Regions from separate parts of the Streptomyces sp. NBC_00252 genome, predicted to be linked through region 1. Evidence: riboswitches for the same ligand, from Rfam matches in the RefSeq annotation. Region 1 holds a riboswitch; each other region holds the start of a gene.

What was found. Region 1 has a riboswitch for cyclic di-AMP ahead of OHT77_RS42780 (NlpC/P60 family protein). Riboswitches for the same ligand answer to the same signal wherever they lie in the genome.
Region 2: linked by a shared signal. The riboswitch ahead of OHT77_RS19120 (transglycosylase family protein) and the one ahead of OHT77_RS42780 (NlpC/P60 family protein) in region 1 are both predicted to bind cyclic di-AMP.
Region 3: linked by a shared signal. The riboswitch ahead of OHT77_RS37985 (C40 family peptidase) and the one ahead of OHT77_RS42780 (NlpC/P60 family protein) in region 1 are both predicted to bind cyclic di-AMP.
Region 4: linked by a shared signal. The riboswitch ahead of OHT77_RS21825 (M23 family metallopeptidase) and the one ahead of OHT77_RS42780 (NlpC/P60 family protein) in region 1 are both predicted to bind cyclic di-AMP.

Annotation. Positions count from the first base shown of each region.
Region 1 is NZ_CP108087.1:9,589,517-9,596,706, forward strand. It holds gene gndA (NADP-dependent phosphogluconate dehydrogenase) at 1-455, opposite strand, end outside; gene OHT77_RS42770 (endonuclease/exonuclease/phosphatase family protein) at 644-1,504, shown strand; gene OHT77_RS42775 (hypothetical protein) at 1,506-1,967, opposite strand; gene OHT77_RS42780 (NlpC/P60 family protein) at 2,171-4,297, opposite strand; cyclic di-AMP (ydaO/yuaA leader) riboswitch at 4,306-4,479, opposite strand; gene OHT77_RS42785 (DUF1996 domain-containing protein) at 4,816-6,942, shown strand; gene OHT77_RS42790 (glyceraldehyde-3-phosphate dehydrogenase) at 7,024-7,190, opposite strand, start outside.
Region 2 is NZ_CP108087.1:4,411,774-4,418,963, forward strand. It holds gene OHT77_RS19095 (zinc-binding dehydrogenase) at 1-278, shown strand, start outside; gene OHT77_RS19100 (Ppx/GppA phosphatase family protein) at 301-1,263, opposite strand; gene OHT77_RS19105 (DUF501 domain-containing protein) at 1,260-1,886, opposite strand; gene OHT77_RS19110 (FtsB family cell division protein) at 1,935-2,411, opposite strand; gene eno (phosphopyruvate hydratase) at 2,511-3,797, opposite strand; gene OHT77_RS19120 (transglycosylase family protein) at 4,129-4,830, opposite strand; cyclic di-AMP (ydaO/yuaA leader) riboswitch at 4,834-5,002, opposite strand; gene OHT77_RS19125 (transglycosylase family protein) at 5,196-6,200, opposite strand; gene OHT77_RS19130 (cytochrome P450 family protein) at 6,661-7,190, opposite strand, start outside.
Region 3 is NZ_CP108087.1:8,561,184-8,568,373, reverse strand. It holds gene OHT77_RS37995 (ATP-dependent Clp protease proteolytic subunit) at 1-615, shown strand, start outside; gene OHT77_RS37990 (hypothetical protein) at 623-931, shown strand; cyclic di-AMP (ydaO/yuaA leader) riboswitch at 1,271-1,450, shown strand; gene OHT77_RS37985 (C40 family peptidase) at 1,454-1,927, shown strand; gene OHT77_RS37980 (ATP-binding protein) at 2,013-2,471, opposite strand; gene OHT77_RS37975 (helix-turn-helix domain-containing protein) at 2,684-3,553, shown strand; gene OHT77_RS37970 (DUF397 domain-containing protein) at 3,563-3,787, shown strand; gene OHT77_RS37965 (8-amino-7-oxononanoate synthase) at 3,829-4,956, opposite strand; gene bioB (biotin synthase BioB) at 5,104-6,318, shown strand; gene OHT77_RS37955 (adenosylmethionine--8-amino-7-oxononanoate transaminase) at 6,311-7,190, shown strand, end outside.
Region 4 is NZ_CP108087.1:5,004,900-5,012,089, forward strand. It holds gene trmB (tRNA (guanosine(46)-N7)-methyltransferase TrmB) at 1-432, shown strand, start outside; gene OHT77_RS21815 (PrsW family intramembrane metalloprotease) at 482-1,774, shown strand; gene OHT77_RS21820 (aldo/keto reductase) at 1,787-2,731, opposite strand; gene OHT77_RS21825 (M23 family metallopeptidase) at 2,819-3,829, opposite strand; cyclic di-AMP (ydaO/yuaA leader) riboswitch at 3,841-3,997, opposite strand; gene OHT77_RS21830 (PP2C family protein-serine/threonine phosphatase) at 4,231-5,409, opposite strand; tRNA gene OHT77_RS21835 (tRNA-Met) at 5,517-5,590, opposite strand; gene OHT77_RS21840 (alginate lyase family protein) at 5,643-6,848, opposite strand; gene OHT77_RS21845 (dihydrofolate reductase family protein) at 7,091-7,190, opposite strand, start outside.

The DNA of each region.
Region 1 (7,190 bases):
ATCGACGGCCCGTTCAGCGCGCCCTCCTCACCGCCGGAGACACCGGCGCCGACGAAGTGCAGGCCCTTGTCGCGCAGGGCGGCCTCGCGGCGGCGGGTGTCGGCGAAGTGGGCGTTGCCGCCGTCGATGATCATGTCGCCGGGCTCCATCAGCTCGGCGAACTCGTCGATCACGGCGTCGGTGGCAGGCCCGGCCTGGACCATGATCATCAGACGGCGGGGCTTCTCCAGCGCGGCCACGAACTCCCGCGCGGTCTCGGCCGGGACGAAGGCTCCCTCGTCGCCGTACTCCTTCATCAACTCATGGGTCCGGTGCGGCGACCGGTTGTGGACGGCGACCGTGTAGCCGTTGCGGGCGAAGTTCCGCGCGAGGTTGCGGCCCATCACGCCGAGGCCGGTGACGCCGATCTGGGCGGTTCCGTCGGCGGCGGGGTCGTGCGGTGCGGATGCGTTCATGGGGTGCCTGTTCTCCGAGTCGGTGACGTGGCGGGTCGGCGCTGGGCGCCCATGACCGCAGGTACGTGTGTGATCGCGAAATGACTCGACGTACGGGCCACGGATTCGTCATTCGTTCCGGCGGTGAGTCCCTGAACCGCACCACCAGGCAGTCCCCGCGGGCGGCCTACGTACAATGCGGCCTGACTATGGGTGACTCACTGGTTCGGTGTGCGACGTTCAACGTGCTGCACGGTCGGCCGATCGACCCGGACGGCCGTCCGACGGCCACGCTCACCGGCGATCTCTCCGCGCCCCTCGCCGAGGCCGTCGCATCCCTGGACGCCGACATCGTGGCGCTCCAGGAGATCGACCGGCTCCAGGAGCGGTCGGGCGGCGTCGACCAGGCGGCGGTCGCCGCCGAGGCGATGGCCGCTCGGGACTGGCGCTACGCGACGGCGCTGCACTGCCGTTCCGTACCGGGCCGGGGCTGGGTCCTCGACCCGGCCGAGCCCGGGATGCGGGTCTACGGCCACGAAGCCCGCCGGCCCCAAGTCCCCTCGCACGGCGTCGCGTTGCTGTCCCGGCTCCCGGTCCGCGAGTGGCATGCGCTACGGCTCCCGGCAGCGCCCTTCGGCATGCCGCTGCGGGTGGCCGGGCGGGCCGTTCCGGTGCTGGCCCGGGACCAGGCGCGGGCCGCGCTGGCGGCCGTACTGGAAGGACCGCACGGCCCGTTCACCGTCGTGGCCGTGCATCTCTCGTTCGTGCCGGGGTGGAACATCGGGCAACTGCGCTCCGTGCGCCGCTGGATCGCCGAACTGCCCCGACCCCAGCTGCTGATGGGCGACTTCAACCTGATCGGCGCACTGCCCCGGGTCGCGCTCAACGCGTCCGCGCGGCGCGGCTGGCGGGGCTCGGCGCGGCAGGCGACCTTTCCCTCGCACCGCCCGCTCGTCCAGCTCGACCACATCCTGCTGAACGGGCTCGGCGAGGACGCCGTAGGGGCGGTGCGGGTGCCCAGGACGGCGATCTCGGATCACCGGCCGCTGGTGGTGGAGCTGTCCCTGTGAGTCAGTTCCACAGGGGGTACGTCACGACGTGCGCGAACTTGTCGGGCCGGCCCGCGGTGTACGTCAGGCTGATCTGGCCGTACTGCTGCACCTGGGGGTGCCGCTTCCAGGTCTGCGGGGTGTCGAGGCGGACGACGACCGGGTACGAGTGGAACTTGCCCGCCGCGCAGTAGGGGACGCAGTCGTTCACCATGTTGACGCCCGTGGCCGTCGCGGAGGTGTCGTTCCAGGACGTCCAGTGCAGCGACGTGAGGCGGCTGTTGCCGTCCCCGCACGCGAGCGTGAAGTCGGAGGGGCGCACCTCGGGGTGCCACAGGCAGTCGACGAGGACGGGGCTCTGGAACTGCCGGTGAGCGGCCACCGGCTCCGTGCGCACCGATGCCGCGGCCGAGCTGCCGACAGCCGGCGCCAGCAGGGCGGCGGCACACAGCGTGACGACTCCGACCATGGTGTGTTTGTACATGTCCGCTCCCGGCCGCCTGTTCGTCCTCGTCGCCCCGTACTCGCACCGGCGGGGGACCCGCCTGTCGAGGCACACGATCTCGTCTCCCTGTTGACGCTACGACCGTGTCGGAGGTTCCACCACTCGTACGGACCAACGACACGCCCGGGAGAGAGTGGCGGGACGGGCGCGGTCGGGGCCGGGAACACCCGGCCCCGGGCGGCTCAGGCGGGCCGTACGGCGCCCCGGATGGCGGCCGAACCGGCGTAGAAGATCGACTCCTCGCGGATCGGCGTCCCCGGGCTCGGCGCGTGGATCATCAGGCCGTTGCCGGTGTAGAGACCGACGTGGTCGACGCTGTCGTGGAAGAACAGCAGGTCACCGGGGCGGATGTCGGTGAGCGGGACGAGCGTGCCGGCGCTCGACTGTTCCTGCGCGGTGCGCGGGAGGTGGACGCCCGCGGCCTTCCAGGAGGCCTGGGTGAGGCTGGAGCAGTCGTACGCGTCCGGTCCCGCCGCGCCCCACAGGCAGGGCCTGCCGATCTGGGCGCGGGCGAAGGCGAGCGCGATGGCGGTCTTGCTCTGGGTGCCCGCGTCCGGGGCGACGGGGACGGGCGCGGCGACCGTCGGGCTCATGGCCGGGGCCGCCGGGAGAATGATCTCCGGGGCCATGGCCGGCGCGGCGGCCGCGGTGACCTCGGGGGCGAGCAGCGGAGCCGCGGCGAAGGAGACCTCGGGCCCGAGGAGGGGCGCCGCGGCGAAGGCGACCTCGGCGGCGGGCGGGACCGGCTGCCACTCCTGCTGCGGCGGGCGCCAGTCCTGCGGCGGCGCGGGGTACGCGGTCGGCTGCTCGGGCATCAGGGGCAACTGGCCCGTGGACCAAGGCTGTTGCTCGGGCAGGGCGGGCATCTGGCCGGTGGACCAGGGTTGTTGCTGCGGCATGGCGGGCAGCTGGCCGGTGGACCATGCCTGCTGCTCGGTCACCATCGGCATCTGGCCGCTGGACCAGGGGGTCTCCGGGGCGGCCACGATCGGCGTCTGGCCGGTGGACCACGTCTGCTGCTCGGTCACCATCGGCATCTGGCCGCTGGACCAGGGCGTCTCCGGCGCGGCCACGATCGGCGTCTGCCCGGTCGACCACGTCTGCTGCTCGGGGATCACGGGTGTCTGCCCGGTCGACCACGTCGGCTCCGGCGCGGCCACGACGGGCATCTGGCCGGTGGCCCAAGGCTGTTGCTCGGGCACGACCGGTATCTGGCCCGTGGAGGTGGCCTGTTGCTGGGCCGCGAGCGGTATCTGCCCAGTGGACGCGGCCTGTTGCTGGGTCACGACCGGCATCTCTCCGGTGGACCAGGTCTGTTGCTGGGGTATGGCGGGCAGCTGGCCCGTGGACCATGCCTGCTGCTCGGTCACCATCGGCATCTGACGGCTGGACCAGGGAGTCTCCGGTGCGGCCACCATTGGCATCTGACCGCTGGACCAAGGGGTCTCCGGTGCGGCCACGATCGGCATCTGGCCGGTCGACCATGGCTGCTGCTCGGGGATCACCGGGGTCTGCCCGGTCGACCAAGTCGCCTCCGGTGTAGGCCAGTTGGACTCGGCGGGCGGCCAGGTGGCCAGCGCCGGGGCCGGTTCGGAGCGCGGTGCGGCGATGGACGGGAGCAGGTTGAGGTCCGCGGTGAGCGGGTCGAAGGCCGGAGCCGGGGCGAAGGTCGGTGCGAACTGCTGCGGCTGTGCGAAGGGCGCCGGTGTCATCTCGACGGCGGGCACGGGCGGCAGGTCGAGCATGGTCGGCTGGGGCAGCTGCGGTGCCTGCGGTGCCTGCGGTGCCTGCGCCTGCGGTGTCTGCGGCGCGGCGGGCAGCAACTCGGCGACCGGCCGCGCGGTCAACTCCGCGACGGGGGAGGCGAGGTGCTGGCTGGTGATGTCCGGTACGGACGTCCCCGCGGTCAGCTCGGCGACAGCGCGGCCGGGCTGCGCTTCGAGCGCCCGCCCGCCGCCGTCACCCTCGGGGCGTCGCTCGGAGCGCTCGGAACGTGCCGCCGCCGGACGGCCCGTCCTGCTGGGCGGCAGGATCGCCGGTACGGTCGGGCCGAGTTGGGCCCGCGCCCGGTCGAACAACTGCCGGGTGACGGCGTCGAGGGCGGGGTCGGAAGGACGCGGAGCGCCGGACCGGGGTTCGACACGCTTGCGCGGGCCCCCGGACATCGCACGGGTGGCGTTGTAGTTCCCGGTGGCCGTCTCGGCCCGGTCGTAAAGGGAGTTGATCCGCCGCTGGACTTCGTCACGGCTGGGTCGGTCGTCCACGGTGGGGCCACTGCCTCCGGTGCGCGTACTTCGTTCTGCCGGCATGGCAGACGTGCTCCTTCCGTAACGCGCCTACCGGGTTAGCTGTCGGGTTCGGGCGGTCGATCACGGAAGGTGTGCCCTACGGTCCTTGCCCAGATGGGCGGTTGGGCCGATTCACCCCAAGTCGGTTGGGTCCCCGGTTCCGGCTGTCGCGAGCGACGCACCGGATTCGACGCGAGCCGCGCGGCCCGGCGCTGATCGCCGGTGTAGGTCGTACGGCCTGGGCGTCAACCTAGCCAACGTGTGTGCCTCATGTGAAGGTTGAAGCGCGATATGTCCGATACGTATTTGTGACCTTTACCTCGTCCTGGGTGTGGCGAGGGCTCTTGGGGGCCACCGTGCCAGGAGCTCCATAAGAGGTCGCTATGAATTTTTGGGACGGTTGAACACACCGGCACCCCGCCCCGTATTGGTGCGGGGGATTTCCATGCCGGGACGAGCCGGGCCGACCGATACGTGTAGGAGCAACTTCCTTGGCACGCAACACGCGCAGACGCCCCACGGGCGCACGACGCGCGACGATGGCAGCAGTCGCCCTGATGCTGGGCGGCGGAGGACTGGTGGCGGCGAACGTCTACGCGTCGGCGTCCGAGGGCTGGGGCGGTGACACCACCCAGCAAGGGTCTCCCGATGCGGCATCGGACGGCGCGACGATCGACTGCCCGGACATCGGGACCCAGTTGACGACGGTGCCCGACGCGGCGAAGACCGAGGTCGACAACCAACTCGCGCTTCTGGACCAGCAGATAACCGAGGCCTACCAGAAGCTCAAGGACTCCACCGAGTCCATACGCCAGGACGCCTCCTTCGCCGACAACGCGATCATGAATCCGTTGAAGGAGAAGCGGGCCGCGACGATCGGCCGGATCGACGACGCCATCGCGCGTGTCGGCGACCGCCCGGAGGGACTCGACGCGCTCGCCGGCTGCACGCTGATCGCGCCCACGAACGGGTCCGACGACCAGAGCGGCGACGACAAGGGCAACGGCGACGCCAGCGGGGCCGCCACTGCCGGCGGTGACGCCAGCGCCAGCGCCGGCGGCCAGGACCAGCAGGGCAACCAGCCCTCCACCAACGGACCGGTCGCCTCGGACTACGCGGACATCACCTCCGTACAGCCCAACGTGAACGCGGCACAGGACCAGGCCGACGCCTCCCGCGGCACGTTCGTCACCGCCTGTGGGGTGAACGAGAACGGCCTGTTCAACTCCGACAACGTGATCGTCGCCCCCGGGGTGACCAACGGCGCCCACCACTTCCACGACTACGTCGGCAACCAGTCCAACAACGCGTTCGCCAGTGACGACGACCTGGCGAAGGCGAACACGAGCTGCGAGAACCAGGGCGACAAGTCCACGTACTACTGGCCCGTGCTGCGTCTGCAGAACGGCAAGCAGGAGCGGGACGCCGACAAGCCCGGCGGCGGCACCGAAGGCAACTCCGGCCAGATCGTCACGGCCAGGGCGGCCACGCTGACGTTCGTGGGCAACCCGAAGAGCAAGGTCGTCGCGATGCCGCGCCTCCTGCGCATCATCACGGGTGACGCGAAGGCCTTCGTGAACGGCCCGGCCAACGCCAACGCCTCCTGGAGCTGCACCGGTTTCGAGGACCGGCAGCTCAAGGACAAGTACCCGCTGTGCCCGTCCGGCAGTGACGTCGTGCGCACCTTCAAGTTCCAGAGCTGCTGGGACGGCCGCAACATCGACAGCGCCAACCACCGCACCCACGTGGCCTTCGAGGCCGCCGACGGCACCTGCCCCGCCGGCTTCGAGGCCATCCCGCAGCTGGTCCAGCGGATCGTCTACGACGTGAAGGCGCCGAGCCTCCAGGACGGCGGGAAGACGACTCCGCTGTTCGCGGTGGACTCCTTCCCCGAGCAGCAGCACAAGCCCGTCACCGACCACGGCGACTTCATCAACGTCTTCGACGAGGGCCTGATGAAGGACATGGTCAACTGCATCAACAACGGCGAGAAGTGCGGCGCGGGGACGGACAACGACCCCGGCGGCTCGGGCGACGGCTCCGGCTCGGGCGGCGGTTCGGGCAACGCCGGCGGCTCCGGCAACGGCGGCGGCTCCGGTTCCGGTGAACCGCAGGAGTCCCCGACGGCCACCGACAGCGCCCAGCCGACGGCCGGCGCGACCGCGTCCGACGAGCCCGCCGGGAACGGCGGCAACCAGGGCAACGGCGGGAACGCCGGCGGTGGTGACAACGGCGGCAACGCCGGAAGCGGTGACAACGGCGGGAACGGCGGAAAGGGTGACAACGGCGGCCAGGCCACCGCGGACCCCGCGACCAGCGCGCCCGACGACCAGCCCACCGACGTGCAGACCACGGACCCGGGATCGCTGACCACCGCCGTCTCGGTGCCCAAGGCTGACACGAAGACCGAGGGCTCCAAGTCGACGCCGACCCAGGGTGGTTCGGACGACAAGGCCGCCTCCGGTGGCGAGGTCGGCACCGCCGAGACGACGCCGCCCGCCGCGAGTTCCGGCGGCGAGAGCTACGCCGCCGTGAGCCCGAACGAGCCGCAGGCACAGGGCGGTCTCGCGGAGACCGGCGCGAACCTGTGGCCCGCCGTGGCCGGTGCGCTGCTGCTCGTCGCCGGGTTCGTGGTGCTCTACCGGAGCAAGCGCAGCTCCCGCTGACACCACGCACGGCTGTGATCAACTGCGGCCCGGTCACCCTCACTTGGGTGGCCGGGCCGCAGTGCGTTCAGCGCGTCGGGATCAGACGGCCGGCGCGGGGTACGTCGGGTACTCGACCCCGGTGACGTGCTGGACCACCCGGACGACCTGGCAGGAGTAGCCGAACTCGTTGTCGTACCAGAGGTAGAGGATCGCGTTGTCGCCGTCGACCTTGGTGGCGCCCGCGTCGATGATCGAGGCGTGGCGCG
Region 2 (7,190 bases), 5.2 Mb from region 1:
CGGGCTGCTTCGGCGGCAGCCTCTCCAACCAGTGGACGGTGCGGGACTTCGCCCCGAACGAGTACCTGCCGAGGGGCGTGCGGCTCGCGGGCTACTTCGGCGATGCGAGCGACCTGCCGCCGGCCGTCTTCCAGGAGATCCTGGACGCCGTCGCCGCCGGTCGGCTCGCCTTCCCCGTGGACCGGGTCTACGACGGCCTGGAGGAGGTGGCGCGGGCCCACGACGACATGGAACACGACCGCGCCACCGGCAAGTTGGTGGTCCGCGTCCGGCGCTGACCCCCTGCCTCGCCCTGCCGCGCTACTTGCCCGCCTCTGCCTCTTCGGCCGCCTTGAAGGCGATCCCGTCCAGGATGTCGTGCTCGCTCACCACGACCTCGCTCGCCCCGACCCGCTCCATGATCGAGAGGAGGACGAGGGCGCCCGCGCCGATGACATCGACGCGGCCGGGGTGCATGGAGGGGATGGCGGCGCGTTCGGCGTGGGTGGAGCGGAGCAGGGACTCCGTGATCTCGCGGACGCGGTCGTAGGAGACGCGGGAGTGGTGAATGGCCTCCGTGTCGTACGCGGGGAGGTCCTGCGCGATGGCCGAGACCGTGGTGACCGAACCGGCCAGGCCGACCAGAGTGCGGGCCTCGCGGAGCGGGACCGTCTCCTCGGCGAGCTCGAGGGCGGCCTCGATGTCCGCGCGCATCGCCGTGATCTGGTCCGGGGTGGGCGGGTCGGTGACCTTGCCGTCGCGGACCAGGTGGCGCTCGGTCATGCGGACGCAGCCGATGTTCACGGAACGGCCCGCGCGGACGGCGTCGTCGCCGACCACGAACTCCGTCGAGCCGCCGCCGATGTCCACCACCAGGTAGGGCGTGGCGAGGTCGTCACGGCCCGTCAGTTCCCTGGTCGCGCCGGTGAAGGAGAGCTCCGCCTCCTCGTCGCCGGTGACGACCTCGGGTTCGACGCCGAGGATGTCCAGCACCCCGCGGACGAAGTCGTCGCGGTTCGAGGCGTCGCGGGAGGCGGACGTGGCGACGAAGCGGAGGCGTTCGGCGCCGAGTTCCTTGATGATCGCCGCGTAGTCACGGCAGGCCGCGAACGTGCGCTCCAGCGCCTCGGGGGCCAGCCGGCCGGTCTTGTCCACGCCCTGGCCGAGCCGGACGATCGTCATCCGCCGGTCCAGGTCGACCAGTTGACCCGTCGCCGGGTCGACGTCGGCGACGAGGAGGCGGATCGAGTTCGTACCGCAGTCGACGGCGGCGACACGGGTCACTGGTCGTCCTCCTTCGCCTCGGCGGGCTTCTCGACGGGCTCGAACGCGAAGTGGCCCGTGCCGTCCTCGGTCGTGTCCGTCTGCCGGCCCTCGCCGGCGGAAGGCACCCCGGGCACGCTCACGCACGGGCCCTTCGCCCACCACTCCGGCAGCATCGCGATCGCCTCGTCGCCCAGCGGGTTGACGCCCGGCCCCGCGGCCAGGGAGTGGCCCACCAGGACGTGCAGGCACTTCACGCGGTCCGGCATGCCGCCCGCGCTCGGGAAGCCCTCCAGGACCTCGATGGCGTCGCGGCGCGCGATGTAGTCCTCGTGCGCGGCGCGGTACGCGGCGGCGAGTTCGGGGTCCGTCTCCAGACGGGCCGTCATCTCCTTCATCACGCCGTTCGCCTCCAGGGTGCCGATCGCCGAGGCGGCGCGCGGGCACGTGAGGTAGTACGTCGTCGGGAAGGGGGTGCCGTCGGGGAGGCGGGGGGCCGTCTCCACCACGTCCGGCTGACCGCACGGGCAACGGTGCGCGATCGCGCGCAGCCCGCGCGGCGGACGCCCGAGCTGCTGCTTGAAGGCCTCGACGTCGGCGTCGGTGGGCTCGGTGCGCGGGGTGGGCGGCGGGGGCGTTTCCATGACTGTCTTCAGGACGTCTTTCTATGGGTCAGTTCTCGCTGGTGGTGCTCACTGGTCGGACGCGTCGGACTTGTCGACGCCGTCCCACACGTTCGCGTACCAGGGACGGTCGGCCGCCCCCAGTTCGGCGCGCGACTGCTTCGCCGCGTCCGGGTCGATCACGATGTAACCGGTCTCCCCGGGCATCACGTAGTGCAGCCGCTGCCGGATCTGCTGTTCCGCGTACGAGTCGTCCTGCCAGCGCGCCTTGAGGTCGCGCAGCTGCTCGACGCGCTGCCGGGCCTGGTCCTGCTGCCGCTGCAGATCGGAGATCTCGGCGCGCTGGGAGACGTACTGCCTTATCGGGTACGCCAGCGCCACGATCAGGGAGCACAGGACCAGGGCGAGGAGGGCCGCCCGGCCGGTGAGCCGGGAGCGGCGGGCCTGCCGCTTGGTCTGGGAACGGTAGACACGGGCCGCCGTCTGCTCGCCGAGCAGCTTGAGCCTGGTCGCGGTGGAGAACCGGTCCCGGTCCGTCGCGGCCATGTCCCGCCTCCCCTTCACACGTGCGTACGTCCCCGCACACGGTACGGGACCGGGTGCGGGGACGTACGTACGACTGGCTAAGGCTTGGCCCTTTACGGCTCAGCCCTTGAAGCGGGGGAACGCGCTGCGGCCCGCGTACTCGGCGGCGTCGTCGAGGATCTCCTCGATGCGGAGCAGCTGGTTGTACTTGGCGACGCGGTCCGAGCGGGCCGGGGCGCCGGTCTTGATCTGGCCGCAGTTCACCGCGACGGCGAGGTCGGCGATGGTGACGTCCTCGGTCTCGCCGGAGCGGTGGGACATCATGCACTTGAAGCCGTTGCGCTGGGCCATCTCGACGGCGTCCAGGGTCTCGGTCAGCGAGCCGATCTGGTTCACCTTGACGAGCAGGGCGTTGGCGGTGCCCTCCTCGATGCCGCGCGCGAGGCGCTCGGGGTTGGTGACGAAGAGGTCGTCGCCGACGATCTGGACCTTCTCGCCGAGGCGGTCGGTGATGACCTTCCAGCCGGCCCAGTCGTCCTCGTACAGCGGGTCCTCGATGGAGACGAGCGGGTACGCGGAGACGAGCTCCTCGTAGTACTCGGTCATCTCGGCGGCCGAGCGGGACTTGCCCTCGAACTCGTACTTGCCGTCCTTGTAGAACTCGGACGCGGCGACGTCGAGCGCGAGCCCGATCTGCTCGCCGGGGATGTAACCGGCCTGCTTGATGGCCTCGATGATGAGGTCGAGGGCGGCGCGGTTGGACTCCAGGTTCGGGGCGAAGCCGCCCTCGTCGCCGAGGCCGGTGGACAGGCCCTTGGTCTTCAGCACCTTCTTGAGGGTGTGGTAGACCTCGGCGCCCCAGCGCAGCGCCTCGGAGAAGGACTCCGCGCCGATCGGGGCGATCATGAACTCCTGGATGTCCACGTTGGAGTCGGCGTGCGAGCCGCCGTTCAGGATGTTCATCATCGGAACGGGCAGCAGGTGCGCGTTCGGACCGCCGAGGTAGCGGAAGAGGGGGAGGTCGCTGGCCTCGGACGCGGCGTGCGCGACGGCGAGGGAGACGCCGAGGATGGCGTTGGCGCCGAGCGAGCCCTTGTTGTCGGTGGCGTCCAGGTCGAACATGGCCTGGTCGATCAGGCGCTGCTCGGTGGCGTCGTAGCCGACGAGCTCCGGGCCGATCTGCTCGATGACGGCGAGGACGGCCTTCTCGACACCCTTGCCGCCGTAGCGGTTGGGGTCACCGTCACGCAGCTCGATGGCTTCGAAGGCACCCGTGGAGGCGCCGGACGGAACGGCGGCACGACCCGTGCTGCCGTCGTCGAGGCCGACCTCGACCTCGACCGTGGGGTTGCCTCGGGAGTCCAGGATTTCCCGGGCTACGACGACGTCGATGGACGGCACGAGCATCTCCTTCTTGGGATCTGACGCGGCTACGGCAGCACCGCAGCGGCTCTGCGAGACGAGCCTAACCGGCTCAGGGCGATTGGCCATCCGGTCGGCCGCCTGATGGACAGAACCGAGAGTAAATTGTTTCCGAACGGAACAAAAAGTCCCGGCAAGCGGCGGGCATGCCGACGGGGGCGGCGGGCCCGGGACGCAAAAAGCCCCGCCCCGGTGCGTACGGGGGAACACGCACCGGAGCGGGGAGCCCGTGGGGGACGGGGGTGACCCTCACGGGGTCTTCATGATGGACACCGCGGATATGAGGGGGCTGTGGTTCAGCTACGAGCCGCGTAGGTCACTTCAGGTGGAGCTGCTGGCCCGGGAAGATGAAGTCGGCGTCGTCGATGATGTCCTTGTTCAGCTTGAACAGCTGCTGCCAGCCGCCCTTCACCTTGTGCTTCTCGGCGATGGAGCTGAGGCTGTCGCCCTTGACGACCTTGTACTCGCCGTCACCCTTCTTGACCTTCTTGCCGGTCGGGGTGGTGACGGTCTTCTTCGCGGCCGGACGCTCGGCGGAGCGGGAGGCGGTGGTGTCGCTGCTGGAGCGCTCGCTGGTGGAGCTGCTGCTCGAGGAGCTGCCGCTGTTGGAGCCGCTGGAGCTGGAGGAGCTGCCGCCGGAGTAGGCGGCGCCCGACAGGCCGGTGCCGCAGGTGGGCCAGGCGCCCTTGCCCTGGGCGGCGAGGACCTTCTCGCCGATGGCTATCTGCTGGGACTTGGAGGCCTGGTTCGCGGTGGAGGCGTAGGCGGTGCCGCCGTACGCGGCCCAGGTGGAGGCGGAGAACTGGAGACCGCCGTAGTAACCGTTGCCGGTGTTGATGGACCAGTTGCCGCCGGACTCGCAGCTGGCGACGGCGTCCCACTCGGAGGCGGTCGCGGCGGAGGCATTGCCCGTCGCCATGAGCGGGGCGGCGATGGCGACACCGGTGACGCCGGCGAGCGTGGCGACGCGGGTGGCCTTGGACGGGCGGCGGTGCTTGCCCTTGCCGGAAAGCAGCATGGAAGATCCCCTCACCGACGCCTGCGAGGTGAGCTGTCGGGTTCGGGCCGTGTGAGTTGCCCGGCCGCGCACCTCTCGGCGCACGACTTCACCCCGAGCCGCACCCGGCATCAACTGCCGGGCCCGGCACTTACCTTGGGTCCCCCGCTCCTGCCTACGGCGCTTTACGCGACGACTGTTCCCGGAGGCCGCTGGCAGGACTCGGCGTTGCGGCAACCGGATGCTCGTGGTGACGAGCGGCCTTGACCGTAGACAGAGAATCCGTGGGAATTCAAAGACGATCAGGGCTTCTGAGACTCATCCCACACTTTCACCAAACCGGACATTCAGCGCGAAGCGTGACGTGAACTCCCGCTGTTTTCCTGCTACTTTCCGCCCGTTTCCGTCCCGACGTCCAGCGTCTGACCGGCGGCGATCCGGGTCGGATCGGCGCCTATCACCTTTTTGTTCTCGGCGTAGAGCGCACGCCATCCGCCGTCGAAGCCAAGGGAGTCGGCGATGGACGCGAGGGAGTCGCCGGCGCGGACGGTGTACGTCTGCGGTGTCACGCTCTCCTCGGCACTCGCCCCGCGATGCTTCCCGACACTCTGCTGCTCGGTCCCACCGCTCACACCGCCGCTCTCACCCGCGCCGCTCGTGTCATCGAGCGCTCCGGTGTCGACGAGGCTCGATTTACCCGCCGCCTGGGCCGAGTTGTCCGATTCGTCGAGTTTCGGAGAGGCCTCGACCGGGGTGCCACGCTTCGAAGGAGTGGTGGACTTGTCGGACTTGGTGGAGTTGGTCGAGTTGTCCGTCGCGGTGGGCGAGGGGCTCACCGAGGAGTCGGACGAACCGGACGACGATGAATCCGTGGTGCCGGAATCGGACAGGCCGGACGAGGCGGACGTGTCCGAGGAGCCGGAGGAGTCCGAAGAGCCGGAGGAACCGGTGGAGTCCGTCGCACCGGCCGACGGGGAGTCACTCGCGACGCCGGTGTCGACGTCCGTCGAACCCGAGTTCGTGGTGAGGCCGGAGAGCAGCGCGCAGGTGAGCCACGGGGTGGTGCCCTCGGCGTCGAGGATCTTCTCGGCGACGGCTATCTGCTGCGAGCGGCTGGCCAGGTCGGGGCTCGGGGCGTAGTCGAGGCCGCCGTACTTGTCCCAGTCGTCCAGGGACATCTGCAGCCCGCCGTAGTAGGCGTTGCCGCTGTTCTCGCTCCAGGAGCCGCCGCTCTCGCAGTTGGCCACCTTGTCCCAGGTGGTGCCGTCGGCGGCGTTCGCTGAAGCGGCGCCGAGCAGCGGGATCGCGATGGCGGAGCCGGTCACCCCGGCCGCGACGAGCAGAGCCGGAGCCTGACGGGGGCGACGGTGACGACCGTTCCCGGAGAGCATGCGGAGGCCTTTCGCGTGACAGCGGGGGACCGCGCGGCGGAGGGGGGTTGAGGTCGTACGGGTCGCCGCGCTGGTAGGTGAACGTATCCACAGTCGATCACTTGTCACAAGTTAATGCCACGGAGATCACGTGAAGATCACAGAGTTGAAGAAGTGTCACTTTCGGGTTTAGGGGGCGGGGTGACGGGTTCAGGGGGGTGGATTCGCGGGGTGGGGTGTGTGGGTGGGGAGGTGGGGTTGGTGGGGCGGGGTGGCTGGCTGGGAGGGCGAGTTGGAGGGGCCGGATGACTGGGTGGGGAGGGCGAGTTGGCGGGGCGGGGTCGCTGGGTGGGGGGGCGGGTTGAGGGGGCGGGACGACTTGTTGGTGGGCCGGGTTCGGGGGTGGGCCGGTTGGTGGGTCGGGTTCACGGGTGGGCTGGGTTCGGGGGCGGGTCGCGGGGTCTGACGACCGTCCGTCCGTTCAGCGGCGTTCCGGGGTGAACTCCACTGGCAGGGTGCGCAGTCCGCGCATGATGAGCCCGCCGCGCCAGCGCAAGTCGGCCGGGTTTCCGGCGAGTTGGAGGTCGGGGAGGCGGGTGAGGAGGGTGGCCAGCGCGGTCTGGCCCTCCAGGCGGGCGAGCGGGGCGCCGAGGCAGTAATGGATCCCGTGGCCGTAACCGAGGTGTTGATTGTCACGCCGTCCGAGGTCGAGGACGTCCGGGTCGGCGAACCGCTCCGGATCACGGTCCGCGGCGGCGAGCACGACCAGCACGGGGTCGCCGGCCGCGATGTCCTTCCCGCCGAGGGTGAGGGGCTGCGTGGCGAACCGCCAGGTGGCCAGCTCCACCGGGCCGTCGTAGCGCAGGAGTTCCTCCACGCCGGTCTCGAGAAGGCCGTGCTCCCCCGCGGCCAGGGACTTCTCCAGGCGGGCGCGCTGCTCGGGGTGGGTGAGGAGGGCGTACGTGCCGTTGCCGATGAGATTGACGGTCGTCTCGAACCCGGCGAACAGCA
Region 3 (7,190 bases), 1.0 Mb from region 1:
CATGTCCTGCCCGAGTTCACGGAGCGCACCAGCTCGGGCCACCGGACCCTCGACCCGTACTCGAAGCTGCTGGAGGAGCGGATCGTCTTCCTCGGGACACCGATCGACGACATCTCGGCGAACGACGTGATGGCCCAGTTCATGCGCCTCGAGTACCAGGCGCCCGACCGGGACATCTCGCTGTACATCAACTCGCCCGGCGGATCGTTCACCGCGATGTCCGCGATCTACGACACCTTGCGGTTCGTCAGCTGTGACGTGGAGACGGTCTGCCTGGGGCAGGCCGGCTCGTCCGCTGCGGTGCTGCTGGCGGCGGGCACGCCGGGCAAGCGGTCGGCGCTGGCGGGTGCGCGAGTGGTGATCCACCAGCCCTCGCTGCCGGAGCCGATCCAGGGTCAGGCGAGTGATCTCGCCATCCAGGCCGAGGAGTTGGCGCGCACCCGGTCCCAACTCGAGTCCCTGCTCGCCCTGCACACGGGCCGGACGGTGGAGCAGGTGAGCGCGGACATCGAGCGCGACCGCATCCTGGATGCCCAACAGGCCCTGGAATACGGGCTGGTGGACCGGATCGTGACGACCCGCAAGACCTCGCTCGCCGAGCCGGGCGGGGAGTGAGCCGACGATGCTGCCGCCGGAACTGCCGCCGTTGCCCGCACTGACGCGCGCCGAGGGCGAGTTGATCGACCGTTATCTGGATGTGGCCGACCTGCTGGGCCGTATCAACCCGGCGCACGACGGTGACACGTACCGTGGTCTGAGGGCCGCTCAGGCGCTCGTGGCGAAGGCCGCCGAGCTGCGGGACGCGCTGGCGCTGATGCACCAGCGGGGCGAGACCGAGCTGCACGCCCCCACCCTGGCGCGTGCGCTGCGCGTGCTGGACGGGGAGCGCCGCACGGCGCGGGTCACCATCCCCGCGCCCTCCGACAGTTGAGGGACCGGGAGCCGTCCCGGGCGGAGGCGAAACGAGCCGAACGGCGTACCCCCGATCGGCGTAGTCGTTCCTCCGTCCGCGAGGCGTCCCGGGTTGCGCAACACGCGTAGTCCGGAGGGCTCCTGAGGTGTTCCGGTGCTGGTCCGAGGGGTGCACCCGCGTCGACACCCGCTCGAACACGGGGGTGTCCACCCGAACGGGTGAGTGGTGAGTAACCCCACAAATCCCCGGTTCCGTTGGGATTTTCGGACATGCATAGGTGAAGATCCCTGTCTGACGACAAGACCCCGCCGCAGCGGCGGGGCGATCCGGGCGGACGCCGAGTCCTGCCGCCACCCGGATGACAGGTCGACAGGATTGCATCGGCAGGAGTGGAGGACCCAAGCACGACGGGTCGCCGGGACGGTCACGCCATGACCGGGTCGAGCAGCCCTTGGGGTGAAGCCGCGTCAGCGGCCGGGCAACTTCGCCAGCCCGAATCCGACAGGTCATCCTTCACAGGCGGCTGACGAAGGGTTGCGCATGACTGCGCTCAATCGTGTCCCGTCGCTGATGGTCAGGGCCGGTACGGCCTCGGCCTTCGCCATCGCCGCCGTGGGCGGCTCCGTCGTGATACCGGGCGTCGCATCCGACGCCGCGGCCGCGACACCCGCGACGAAGGCACTCCAGGTCGCGGCGTCCAAGAAGGGCGCTCCGTACAGGTACGGGGCCACCGGACCGGGCCGCTTCGACTGCTCCGGGCTCACGTTGTACTCGTACAAGAAGGCGGGCAAGAAGCTGCCTCGTACGGCTGCCCAGCAGTACAACAAGACCCACCACATCTCGGCCAAGAGCCGCAAGGCCGGGGATCTCGTGTTCTTCCACTCGGGCTCCAGCGTCTACCACGTCGGCATCTACGCCGGGAAGGGAAAGATCTGGCACGCCCCGAAGACCGGGGACGTGGTGCGGCTGCAGAAGATCTGGACCAAGAGCGTCTGGTACGGCCGGGTCAGCTGACCCGCGCTGAATCTCCCGAGGGGGTGGCGGCCACCTGACGGGCCGCCACCCCCTCGGGTGTCCGGAGGCCCTTCAGGAAGCCGTTCTACGGCTCCTGCTGGCCCGCGGCGGTCACCGGCCGGGCCGGGACGGTCCAGGGCACCTCGACGGAGACGGTCTTGCCGCCCTCGCGGGTGGGCCGGACCCTGAGTTTGCCGCCGCACTCCGCGGTCAGCCAGCGGATGATCACCATGCCCCGGCCGTTGTCCTGCTGGACGGCGGCCGGCAGGCGTTTGGGGAAGCGGGGGTGGCTGTCGGTGACCCCGATGCGCAGGTGTTCGTCACGCTCCAGCTCGATGTCCACCGTGAAGGTGGGTGACTGGCCGAAGGTGTGCTGTACGGCGTTGGTGGCGAGTTCCGACACGATGAGACGGATGGTGTCGGCGGCCTCCGTGTCCGCCGGGAGGCCCCATTCGACCAGGGTTCCGACGACATAGGTGCGGGCGGCGGACACCGAGGCCGGATCGCTCGGCAGAGTGACGGATGCTTCCAGATGGTCTGCCATGGCGCGGTCGTCCCTTTCCCGCGGGACCGGTGTCCGTCACGGCGCGGATGGTTCGAGTACGGTCCCGGACTGGTGCTTCTTCGCCAGACTGCCATTAGCTCGGCGGTAACGGTGCCGATCCACCAAGATATGCATATATCTGTCGCTCGAAGCGGTGAACTCTGCGACCTCAGACCGTATTTGGGCGGCTCGGAAGGAGTAAGGAGAAACCCATGCAGTACGGTCCCGCGGTGCGCCGCCGGAAACTGGGCGCCGAACTCCGCGCGTTGCGTGCGGAGGCGGGGCTCACCAGCGGAGAGGCGGCCCGGCTCGTGGGCTGGCACCAGTCGAAGGTGAGCCGGATCGAGACCGGGGCGAGTGGCGTGAAACCACCTGACGTCCGGTTACTTCTGGACGCCTATCAGGTCGGTGACCCACAACTTCGGGACATGCTCCTGGTGCTCGCGGGCTCCGACGACGTCGGCGGCCGGCACCACTGGTGGCACGCCTATCGCGGTGTACTCCCGCCCGCCTACCGGGACTTCATCAGTCTGGAGTCACAGGCCAGCACGCTCCGCACCCTGGAGACCTCGGTGGTCCCCGGTCTGCTGCAGACGCCGGAGTACGCACGGGCGGTGACCCGGGCGGCCGTGGGAGGCCCCGACAACGACGGGCCCGAGCGGCTCGACGCGCTGGTGCAGGTGCGGATGGCCAGGCAGGACGTGCTGCGCGCCGATCCGCCGCTGGCGCTGAGCGTGGTCCTCGACGAGGCGGTGCTGCGCCGCGAGGTGGGCGGTCCCGGTGTGATGGCCCGTCAGCTGGACCGGCTGGTGGAGGCGGCACGGCTGCCCCAAGTCCGGCTCCAGGTACTGCCGTTCGCCGCTGGGGCGCACATCGGCATCACCGGGCCTTTCGTTATTTTCTCCTTTCCGAGCACTTCTGATCTGGACGTGGTTGTTCTCGACCACTTGACGAGTAGCCTCTACCTCGAACGGAAAGAAGACCTAGAGGCCTACAGCGAGGCCTTCAGCACCCTTCAGTTCCACGCCCTTTCGCCCGAGGATTCGTCGGATTACATCGCCGGGATAGGTGACGGCGCGTAAGGAGGCACCATGTCTGCACTGCCTCGGAACGTACCTTCCAGTTCTGAACTGTCCGGTGTGCGGTGGCTGCGCAGCAGCTACAGCACGGGAGCGAACAACTGCGTCGAGGCGGCTCGTCCGCGCTCAGGCCCCCGCGCGGGGCTGCTCGCCGTACGCGACTCGAAGGACCCGCAAGGACCCGCCCTGCTGTTCTCCCCCGAGAGCTGGACGGGGTTCCTCACCGCGTTCCACTGATCTGTCCGCCCGTCAGCGACGCACGGCCGTGTCACGCCGACTCATGGTCGCGTCTCGCCGATCACACGTACAGCGCGTTCGATCTCGGCCCCGGAGAGGTCCGCTCGGGCGGTCAGCCTGAGCCGTGAGATGCCGTCGGGCACGGAAGGAGGACGGAAGCAGCCCACGGCCAGCCCTGCCGTACGGCAGTCGGCCGCCCACTGCACGGCCGCCTCCGGGGACGGCGCACGCACCGAGACCACGGCGGCGTCCGGACGTACCGCTTCCAGACCCGCCGCGGTCAGCCGCGTGTGCAGATCACCCGCCACGGCGCGCGCCCGGGCAGCCCGCTCGGGCTCGCGCCGCAGCAGGGTGAGCGCCGCGAGTGCCGCACCGGCCGCGGCGGGCGCGAGCCCTGTGTCGAAGATGAACGTCCGCGCCGCGTTGACCAGATGGTCGATGACCCGCGCCGGCCCGAGCACGGCACCGCCCTGGCTCCCCAGCGACTTGGACAGCGTGACCGTCACGACCACGTCCTCGTCGCCCGCGAGCCCCGCCGCGTACGGCGCCCCGCGCCCGCCGTCGCCCAGTACCCCGAGCCCGTGCGCGTCGTCGAGCAGCAGCCCCGCGCCGAACTCCCGGCACACCTCGGCGAACGCGCCCACCGGTGCCGCGTCGCCGTCCACGGAGAACACCGAGTCGGACACGACGACGGCCTGCCCGTCGTGCGTCCGCAGCGCCTTGCACACCCCGTCCGGATCGGCGTGGCCTACGACCTGGGTGGCGCCCCGCGCCAGCCGGCAGCCGTCGATGAGGGAGGCGTGGTTGCCCGCGTCGGAGACGATCAGCGAGCCGTGCGGCGCGAGCGTGGTGACCGCGGCGAGGTTGGCCGCGTAGCCGGAGGAGAAGACGAGGGCTGCCTCGAAGCCGGTGAACTCGGCCAGTTCTCGCTCCAGTTGAGCATGCAGTTCGGTCGTCCCGGTGACGAGCCGCGACCCGGTCGACCCGCCTCCCCAGGTCCGCGCCGCGTCGGCGGCCCCCTCGACGACCTCGGGGTGATGGGCCAGGCCCAGGTAGTCGTTGCTCGCGAGATCGAGGAGCGGTGAGTCGGCGGGACGGGGCCGCAGGGTCCGTACGAGCCCGGCGCGGCGGCGCTGCTCCGCCTGCTCGTCGATCCAGCCGAACGCCATGGTTCCTCCGGGGCTTTTGTAGGCAGTGCACAGACACTAATCGGACGACCGGCCGCCCATGGTGTGGTGATACCCACACCCCCAGCTCCATGTCTTGTGCATTCTCTCCTTGGCCGCGGGCGGTCCCGTAGGACAGGATCGGGCCTCATGGACCTGCTGAACACGCTCGTGGACAAGGGGCTTCGGCGCGAGCTGCCGACCCGCGCGGAAGCTCTCGCCGTCCTCTCCACCTCGGACGACGACCTGCTGGATGTCGTGGCCGCGGCCGGAAAGGTGCGCCGGCACTGGTTCGGCCGACGGGTGAAGCTCAACTATCTCGTCAACCTCAAGTCCGGCCTGTGCCCCGAGGACTGCTCGTACTGCTCGCAGCGGCTCGGCTCGAAGGCCGACATCCTGAAGTACACCTGGCTGAAACCCGACGACGCCTCGAAGGCGGCGGCGGCCGGTGTGGCGGGTGGCGCCAAGCGGGTCTGCCTGGTGGCCTCCGGCCGGGGTCCGACCGACCGGGACGTGGACCGGGTCGCGGGCACCATCAAGGCGATCAAGGACCAGAACGAGGGCGTCGAGGTGTGCGCCTGTCTCGGTCTGCTCTCCGACGGCCAGGCCGACCGGCTGCGCGAGGCCGGCGCGGACGCCTACAACCACAACCTCAACACGTCCGAGTCGACGTACGGGGACATCACCACCACCCACACGTACGCCGACCGCGTCGACACCGTGCAGAAGGCGCACGCGGCGGGCCTGTCCGCCTGCTCCGGCCTCATCGCCGGCATGGGCGAGACGGACGAGGACCTGGTCGACGTCGTCTTCTCCCTCCGCGACCTGGACCCCGACTCGGTGCCGGTGAACTTCCTGATCCCGATGGAGGGCACCCCGCTCGAGGCCGACTGGCACCTCACCCCGCAGCGCTGTCTGCGCATCCTCGCGATGGTCCGCTTCGTCTGCCCGGACGTCGAGGTCCGCATCGCGGGCGGCCGTGAGGTCCACCTGCGCACGATGCAGCCCCTCGCCCTGAACCTCGCCAACTCGATCTTCCTCGGCGACTACCTCACCAGCGAGGGCCAGGCCGGCCACGCCGACCTGGAGATGATCGCGGACGCGGGCTTCGAGGTGGAGGGCGCGGGCGAGGTGACCCTGCCGCAGCACCGGGCGACGGCGGGCGGCTGCGGGTCTCACGAGGGCGCCGGCTGCGGATCGCACGAAGGTGCCGGCTGCGGCGGGCACGAGGGCGCCGGAGTCTGCGGTTCCGCTCCCGCTGCCGCTGCTGCGGCCGCCCCCGCGCCGCAGGTCGACGAGCTGCGCCGCGACCTGGTCTCCGTACGCCGTCGAGGTGCCGGAACGGACATCGCGCCCAATGCCTGACCCGATCGGCCGTCTGCCCGTCCCGGAGCTGCTGGAGCTGGACCGGCGGCACGTCTGGCATCCCTACGGTCCGATGCCGGGCCGGCAGGAACCGCTCGTCGTGGAGTCGGCGAGCGGGGTGCGGCTCCGACTGGCGGGCGGCGGGGGCGAGTTGGTCGACGGGATGTCGTCCTGGTGGTCGGCGATCCACGGCTACAACCACCCCGTGCTCAACGAAGCCGCGCGCGAGCAGCTCGGCCGGATGAGTCATGTGATGTTCGGCGGGCTCACCCACGAGCCCGCCGTACGGCTGGCGAAGCTCCTTGTCGACATGTCTCCGGACGGCCTGGAGCACGTCTTCCTCGCCGACTCGGGTTCCGTGTCGGTCGAGGTCGCGGTGAAGATGTGCCTGCAGTACTGGCGCTCGCTCGGCCGCCCGGCCAAGCAGCGCCTGCTGACCTGGCGCGGCGGCTACCACGGCGACACCTGGCAGCCGATGTCGGTGTGCGACCCCGAGGGCGGGATGCACGAGCTGTGGTCGGGGGTGCTCCCGAGCCAGGTGTTCGCGGACGCGCCACCGGCCGAGTACGAGGAGTCGTACGCCGACCATGTGCGCGAGCTGATCGGGCGGCACGCGCACGAACTGGCCGCCGTGATCGTGGAGCCGGTGGTGCAGGGCGCGGGCGGGATGCGGTTCCACTCCCCCGCGTATCTGCGGGTGCTGCGCGAGGCGTGCGACGCGCATGACGTGCTGCTGGTGTTCGACGAGATCGCGACGGGTTTCGGCCGCACGGGCGCGCTGTTCGCGGCGGAGCACGCGGCGGTGACGCCGGACGTGATGTGCGTGGGCAAGGCGCTGACCGGCGGCTACATGACGATGGCGGCGACGCTGT
Region 4 (7,190 bases), 4.6 Mb from region 1:
AACCTCCTCGGCCTCGCCGACCACCACGGCCTGACCAACATCCGGGTCGCGAACGGCGACGCGATCATCCTGCTCCGCGAGATGCTCGCCCCGGACTCCCTCGACGGACTGCGCGTGTACTTCCCGGACCCCTGGCCCAAGGCCCGCCACCACAAGCGCCGCCTGATCCAGCCGGAGTTCCTCACCCTCGCCGCGACCCGCCTGAAGCCGGGCGCCACCGTGCACTGCGCGACGGACTGGGAGCCGTACGCGGAGCAGATGCTCGACGTGCTCGACGCGCACCCGGACTTCGAGAACAGCCAACCCGACGGCGGTTTTGCGCCCCGTCCCGACTTCCGGCCGCTGACTCGTTTCGAGGGCCAGGGACTGGACAAGGGACATGTCGTGAACGATCTGGTCTTCCGTCGCGTACCCCACGACGACCAGCGCTGACGCCAGGCTCCATCGCGGGCCGTGCCCTTACCTCGTTAGGGTCGATGCCGTGGCCACGTTTCCGCCCCTCCCCCCACACCCCGGCCGCCCCGCCCACGCGCCGCGCGGACGCTGGTGGCAACGGAACTGGGTCCGGCACGTCGCGCTGATCACCCTGCTCACCCTCTCCGGGCTCGTCATCCTGGCGCTGGTCCGCCAACAGACCGGTACGGAAGGGTTCCTGGTGGGTCTCGGGCTCGCCGTACTGCCCGTACCCCTGCTCCTCGCCGCCTTCCGCTGGCTGGACCGGGTCGACCCCGGCCCCTGGCGCAACCTGCTCTTCTCCTTCGCGTGGGGCGCCTGCGCCGCGGCCCTCATAGCGATCGTCGCCAACAGCTTCGCGACGAGATGGATAGCGACCACGACCGCGGACCCGACCAGCGCGGACACCCTCGGCGCGACGGTGATAGCACCGATCGTGGAGGAGTCGGCGAAGGCGGCGGCCGTCCTGCTCGTCTTCCTGTTCCGCAGACGGGACTTCACCGGGATCGTCGACGGGGTGGTGATAGCCGGGGTCACCGCCACCGGCTTCGCGTTCACCGAGAACATCCTCTATCTGGGCACGGCCTTCGGCACCGACCAGCTCACCGGCGACCGCGGCTTCACCTCCGTCACCGCAGCGACCTTCTTCGTGCGCATCGTCATGTCCCCTTTCGCGCACCCCTTGTTCACGGTCCTGACGGGCATCGGCTTCGGCATCGCCGCGCTCTCCCCCGACCGCCACCACGTCCGCCGCGTCCTGGTCCCCCTGACCGGCCTCCTCCTCGCGATGGGCATGCACGCGATCTGGAACGGCTCCTCGACGTTCGGCCAGTACGGCTTCTTCGAGGTCTACGGCGTCTTCATGGTCCCCGCGTTCGGCCTGCTGACCTGGCTCGCGGTGTGGACCAGGCAGCGCGAACTCCGCAGTGTGCGCGAGGAGTTGCCCGTCTATGTGCACGCGGGCTGGCTGCCCCCGTCCGAACCCTTCGTGCTGGGCTCGATGAGCGCCCGCCGGCTGGCCCGCGAGTACGCCCGCCATCACCTCGGCCGCGAGGCGGCCCGCTCGGTCGCCCGGTACGAGGCTCACGCGACCGCCCTCGCGTTCCTGCGGCACCGGGCGGGCCGGGGCCGCGTGGGCCCCGAATTCGCCGTACGGGAAAGGGAGTTGCTGCACGAGCTGTGGCTGCGCCGGGAGGTGGCACGCCCCGCCCTGGACTACGCGGCCCGCCGCACGGCACCCCCGGTACCGGTGGTGGTACCGCCGTGGCCGCCGGTGTACGGGTCGTACGGGACTCCCCTGTACAACCCGTACCGGTCATAGCCTCGAGGGCGGTTACGCCGACGCCTGCGTGAGGCGGGTGATCTCCGCGTCCGTCAGCTTCAGTTCGGCCACGCCCAGCAGCGCGGGGAGCTGCTCGACCGTACGGGCGGAGGCGATGGGGGCCGCGACCGTGGGCTGCGCGGCGAGCCAGGCGAGGGCCACCGTGGCGACCGGGGCGTCATGGGCCTGGGCGACCTCGTCGAGGGCGGTGAGGACGCTGCGGCCGCGCTCCGACTCGGCGTACTGCGCGGCCCGCCCGGACCGGGCGCTCTCCACGGTCGTACCGGGGCGGTACTTGCCGGTGAGGAAGCCGGCCGCCAGCGAGAAGTACGGGAGGGCCGACAGTCCGCCGCGTGCGGCGACGTCCTGGAGCTCGCCCTCGTACGTGTCGCGGGAGACGAGGTTGTAGTGGGGCTGGATGGCGATGTACCGCGCCAGGCCCTCGCGGTCGGAGAAGTCCAGGGACGCCTGGAGGCGCTGGGGCGAGATGTTGGAGGCGGCGATGTGCCGCACCTTGCCCGCCTTCACCAGCTCGTCGAGCGTGCCGACGATCTCCTCGACCGGCACTTCCTCCTTGTCGAAGTGCGGGTAGTACAGGTCGATGTAGTCGGTGCCCAGGCGGCGCAGGGAGGCGTCGGCCGCGGCCTTGATGTTGGCGGCGGACAGGCCCGGGTACTCGGGGTGCTGGCTGACCTTGGTGGCGATGACGACGTCGGAGCGGTTGCCGCGGGCCTTGAGCCACTTGCCGATGACGGTCTCGGACTCACCGCCCTTGTTGCCCTCGATCCACGCCGTGTACGAGTCGGCGGTGTCGACGAAGTTGCCCCCGGCGGCCGTGTAGGCGTCGAGCACGGCGAAGGAGGCCGCCTCGTCGGCGGTCCAGCCGAACACGTTGCCGCCGAGGTTCAGCGGGAAGATCTCCAGATCGGACCGGCCCAGCTTGCGAAGAGAAGTCATGCCGTACGTCAACGCCCGCGCCGGAACCGGATATTCCGGCACAGCACGGGCGGACGGGGTCGACTCAGGGTCCGGTCAGGGGGCTGCTCAGGGGTTGAGGCCCTTGCTGCGCAGCCAGGGCGCCGGGTCGCTCGCGGTCGCGGCACCGTTGATGTGCACCTCCAGGTGGAGGTGCGGCCCGGTGACGTTGCCGGTGGCGCCCACGCGGCCGATGACCTCGCCGGTGGAGACCTTCTGCCCGACGCTGACGTTGATCGAGGACTGGTGGCAGAACCACAGCTCGGTGCCGTCGTCGAGGGTGAGGATCGTGCGGTACCCGTACGACCCGGCCCAGCCCGCCTCGGTGACCGTGCCGCTGTGGACGGCCTTGATCAGCGTGCCGGTGGGCGCGGCGAAGTCGAGACCCGTGTGGTACCCGGAGGACCACATCGAGCCGGCCTGGCCGAAGGTCCCGGTGATCGTGTACGAGGCGACGGGCAGCGTGTACTGCTTGGCGAGTGCGGCGAGCTTCGCGGCCTCGGCCTTCTTCTTGGCGGCGTCCTCCGCGGCCTTCTTCGCGTCGGCTGCCTTCTTCGCGGCGTCCTTCTCGGCTTTGGCGGCGGCGTCGACGGTCTGCTTGGCGACGGCGGCCTCGGCGACGGCCTGCGTCCTGCCGTCGACCTGCACCTGCTGCGACTCGGCCTGCGCCATGATCCGGTTCCGGAGCAGCTCGCCCGCGTTCGAGGCGCCCTTGGCGGTCTCGGTGGTGGTCACGCCGACGCTGCTGAGCGCGGTCGCGGAACCCTTGGGGGTGCTGCCGGACGAGTCGTCCAGGAGGTGGCCCACCGAGGGCAGGTCGGGCATCGAGATGGAGACCGGCGGCTTGCCGGTGTTGGCGCTGGCCATGCCGCCCGCGCTGACGGCGGCTATGACACCGACGCCCAGGACGGTGGAGCTGCGGGCGAATCCTCCGCCACCACGCTGCTTCGCGACACGGTGCTTGCCGCGGTTGGGGGAAACGGTCTCCGCGCTGGGATTCCACTCCTCCCAGGGGCCCTCGTCGGGGCGGTAACCGCCGTAGACGACAGGGGCTTCAGGGGCAGCCTGGTTTGACGCCACGTGGGCGTGCTCCTTTCCTTCCTTCTCGCCTACCGGGTTAGCTGACGGGTTCGGAGCAGGAAGGTCTCCTACGCGCGTAAACAGGCCGTGTCTCCACGGCTGTCGACGAGCGATTCACCCCAAGTGGTGGTTCCCCGGTTCCCTTGCGGGATTCGGCGCGTGCGCACGGAGCCGTCTCTTGTGACGGCCGGGACGACCGCGCTGCGTTATCGAACGTTAATAGACACGGGCGCCCGTTTCCAAGCTGTTCGGCTTGATCATTAACCTTTCCTTGCTGGACGAACAGCCCACCACCGGCGAAAAACGGGCGAGTTGGCCAAGTCTCAGAATTCCCACAGGTATTGACGGTATGTCAGTTGTTATGCGGAGGGCACCCGCCCGGTCACACCTGGTAACAGCGGCTAGGGATGCCGTACGGCGATCATCGCCATGTCGTCCGTCATCCAGCCCCCGGAGTACCGCCGCACCTCCTTGGCGAGGATGCCGAGCAGCACCTCGGGGGTACGGAAGGTCCGCCCGGCCAGCCGCGCCGCCGGGTCGTAGAAGACCCCGCGGGAGTCCCGCGCCTCGGACAGCCCGTCGGTGTGCACGAGAAGAGTGGCCCCGCCCGGGAAGGCGAACTCCTCGGCCCGGTCGGGCCAGACCCCCAACTCGCCCATTCCCAGGGGCAGTGCGGGCTCCCGGACCTGCAACGTGCTGACGGTGCCGTCCACGTGGAGGAGCAGCGGCGGCGGATGCCCCCGGTCGACGATGCGTACGACGCCGTCGCCGTGCGGGAGTTCGGCGAGGACGGCCGTGGTGAACCCCTCGAACGCGTCGAGCCCGTCGCGCCGGGTGCCCTCACGCGCGAGCGCCCGCTCCAGCCGCTGCGCGACCGCCTCCAGGGTCGCCTCCTGCTCGGCGGCCTCCCGGAACGCCCCGATGACCACGGCGACGGCGGCGACCGCGCCCATGCCCTTGCCGCGCACGTCACCGACGACCAGCCGTACCCCGTGCGGGGTGTCCTGCACCGCGTACAGGTCGCCGCCGATGAACGCGCCCTCCTGCGCCGCCTCGTAGCGGGCCGCGATCTCGAACCCGCCGATGCGCTCGGCCGGTTCGGGCAGTACGGCCCGTTGGGCGGCCTCGGCGATCTCGCGCGCGGAGGCGAGCTGTTCGCTGCTGCGGCGGACCAGGAGGTTGATGAGGACGGCGAGGACGGCGACCGTCGCCACGGTGGCGACCTCGGTCAGCGCGTCGGTGTCGTAGACGATGCCGAGCCTGATGTGGATGGCGAGGACGACGGCGACGGACGCGAGGCCGGTGAGGACGGTGCCGCGCCGGGAGTAGAGCGGGGCGGCCACCAGCGGGGCGGCGGTGAAGAGCGGGGCCGCCGTGAAGTCGGCCGCGGTGAGGTAGTCGTAGAGCGCGGCGGCGATCAGCAGCAGGACGGGGAGGCGGCGGACGACGGCGCGGGTGTACGAGATCCGCCGGCCCTCGCTCTCGGGCCGGGGCGCGGGGCTGTCGCCGAGGCCGGGGTCGGGCACGGGATCGCCGGGCAGACGCCCGCCGGCTCGCACATACGGACCCTCCTCCTCCACGGAACCAGTTTTTCCCGGTGGGGGGAGGGCGGCGAGCGGGGTGGGCCGACAGGGGGAGAAACACCAAGGGCCGGAATCCATTTCTGGATTCCGGCCCTTGGCCTGAGTAGCGGGGACAGGATTTGAACCTGCGACCTCTGGGTTATGAGCCCAGCGAGCTACCGAGCTGCTCCACCCCGCGCCGTTGTGATTGCAACTATACGCCATGCGCGGGGTCCGATGTCACACGGGTTTCAGTCGGCCGGATTCTCGGCGTGCGTGAGGGTCTCCCAGGAGACGAAGAGGTCGTCGCTGCCGGCCGGGCGGGTGGACTCGGCGAGCTTGTGCGCGGCGGGCACCTTCACGCCGAGCCGGTTCTCCAGGTGGTTCACGGCGACCTCCACGTCGGGGCCCATGTTCCGGTCGACCTTCCCGCCGCACAGCCAGGCGGGCGCGGGCTCGCCGAGCTGGTAGCGGGAGTGGAACTCCAGGGCCGCCTTGAGCCGGTCCTTGACGCCGTCGTAGAGGTCGACGCCCTGGTGCCAGGCGGTCTCGGCGATGTGCGCGGTCGCCGCCAGCGAGTAGCCGACGTGCTTGAAGTTGCGGCAGGTCTCCTGGGCGAGGCCGTCGTGGAAGGTCGTCTGCTTGAACCAGTACGTCGTCAGCTTCTGCGGGGTGGTGAGCTTCGAACCCACCGGGGTGAGCGGAACCTTGCCGTCCTTGGCAAGGTAGAAGTACGCGGGGACGCGGTCCTGGAAGCGTTTGACGGCCGCGTCGAAGGCCTTGTGGTCGTCGAGGAAGACCGCGATGCCGATCGCCGCGTCCGTCATCGCGAGGTCCCAGTTGCCGTTGTAGTCCGGCAGGTTCTTGGTGACCTCCGGCTCGTAGGCCGTACGCAGCATCGTCCCGAAGCGCTTGACCCGGTCGGCCGGCCAGCCCGCGCCGGGCGCGTACCGGACGATCTCCGCGGCCCGCGCCCACGTCGAACCCGCCCACGCGGTCTGCAGGCCCGCGTCGTCGGAGGTGTGCTCCTTCATCTTCGCCGACCAGCCGTCCATGATCTCCCGCGCCTTCAGCGCGTGGTGCTGCTTGCCGGTGATGCTGAAGAGAAGGGCCTGCGTGTACGCCGCGATCGCGTCCTCGCGCTCCTCGACACAGCCGTGGGCGGCCTTGCCGTTCCAGGGGCAGTCGACGTCGGCGTACGGCTTCGGCGCGTACTTGTACGAGCCGTACTTGCTGTCCCGCATTCCGAAGTACGCCTTCAGCCAGGGCTGTTTTCCGGCGGCCACGTTCTTGCGTACGGCGTCCAGCTGGGGCTTGCTGACGAGGATTCCGGGGTGGGTGAAGGCGGCGTCCGCGGGGAGCGCCCTTGCCATGGTCCGGGTACCGGTGTCCGTCGTTCCGCACGCGGCGAGTAGTCCTACGGCCACGGATGCGCCCAGCAGCGCGGCTGCCCTCATGTGTCTTACCTCCGCCTTTGGTCACCGGTTCCTTGCGAGCGTGACGCGGGGCGGGGTGGGGCGCAGGATCTGTTGGGCCGATTGGTCGTGGTGGGGGCGGGCGTCCTTCTGGGGGCTCCGCCCCCAGACCCCCGATCGGCCCTGAAGGGGCCTCGTCCTCAAACGCCGGACGGGCTGAGTGGTGCCGGCCTGCGTTGAGAGGTGGCCGGAAGGCTGATCGATGCCGGCCCTGGTCGAATGGCTCAGCTCAGCAGGTGGCTGTTCGGGGCCTTTGCTTGTTCCTCGTGTTCCGGGAGTACGACCACGGTCACCCCCTGCGCGGCCAGTGCGCCGGTTCCGTCC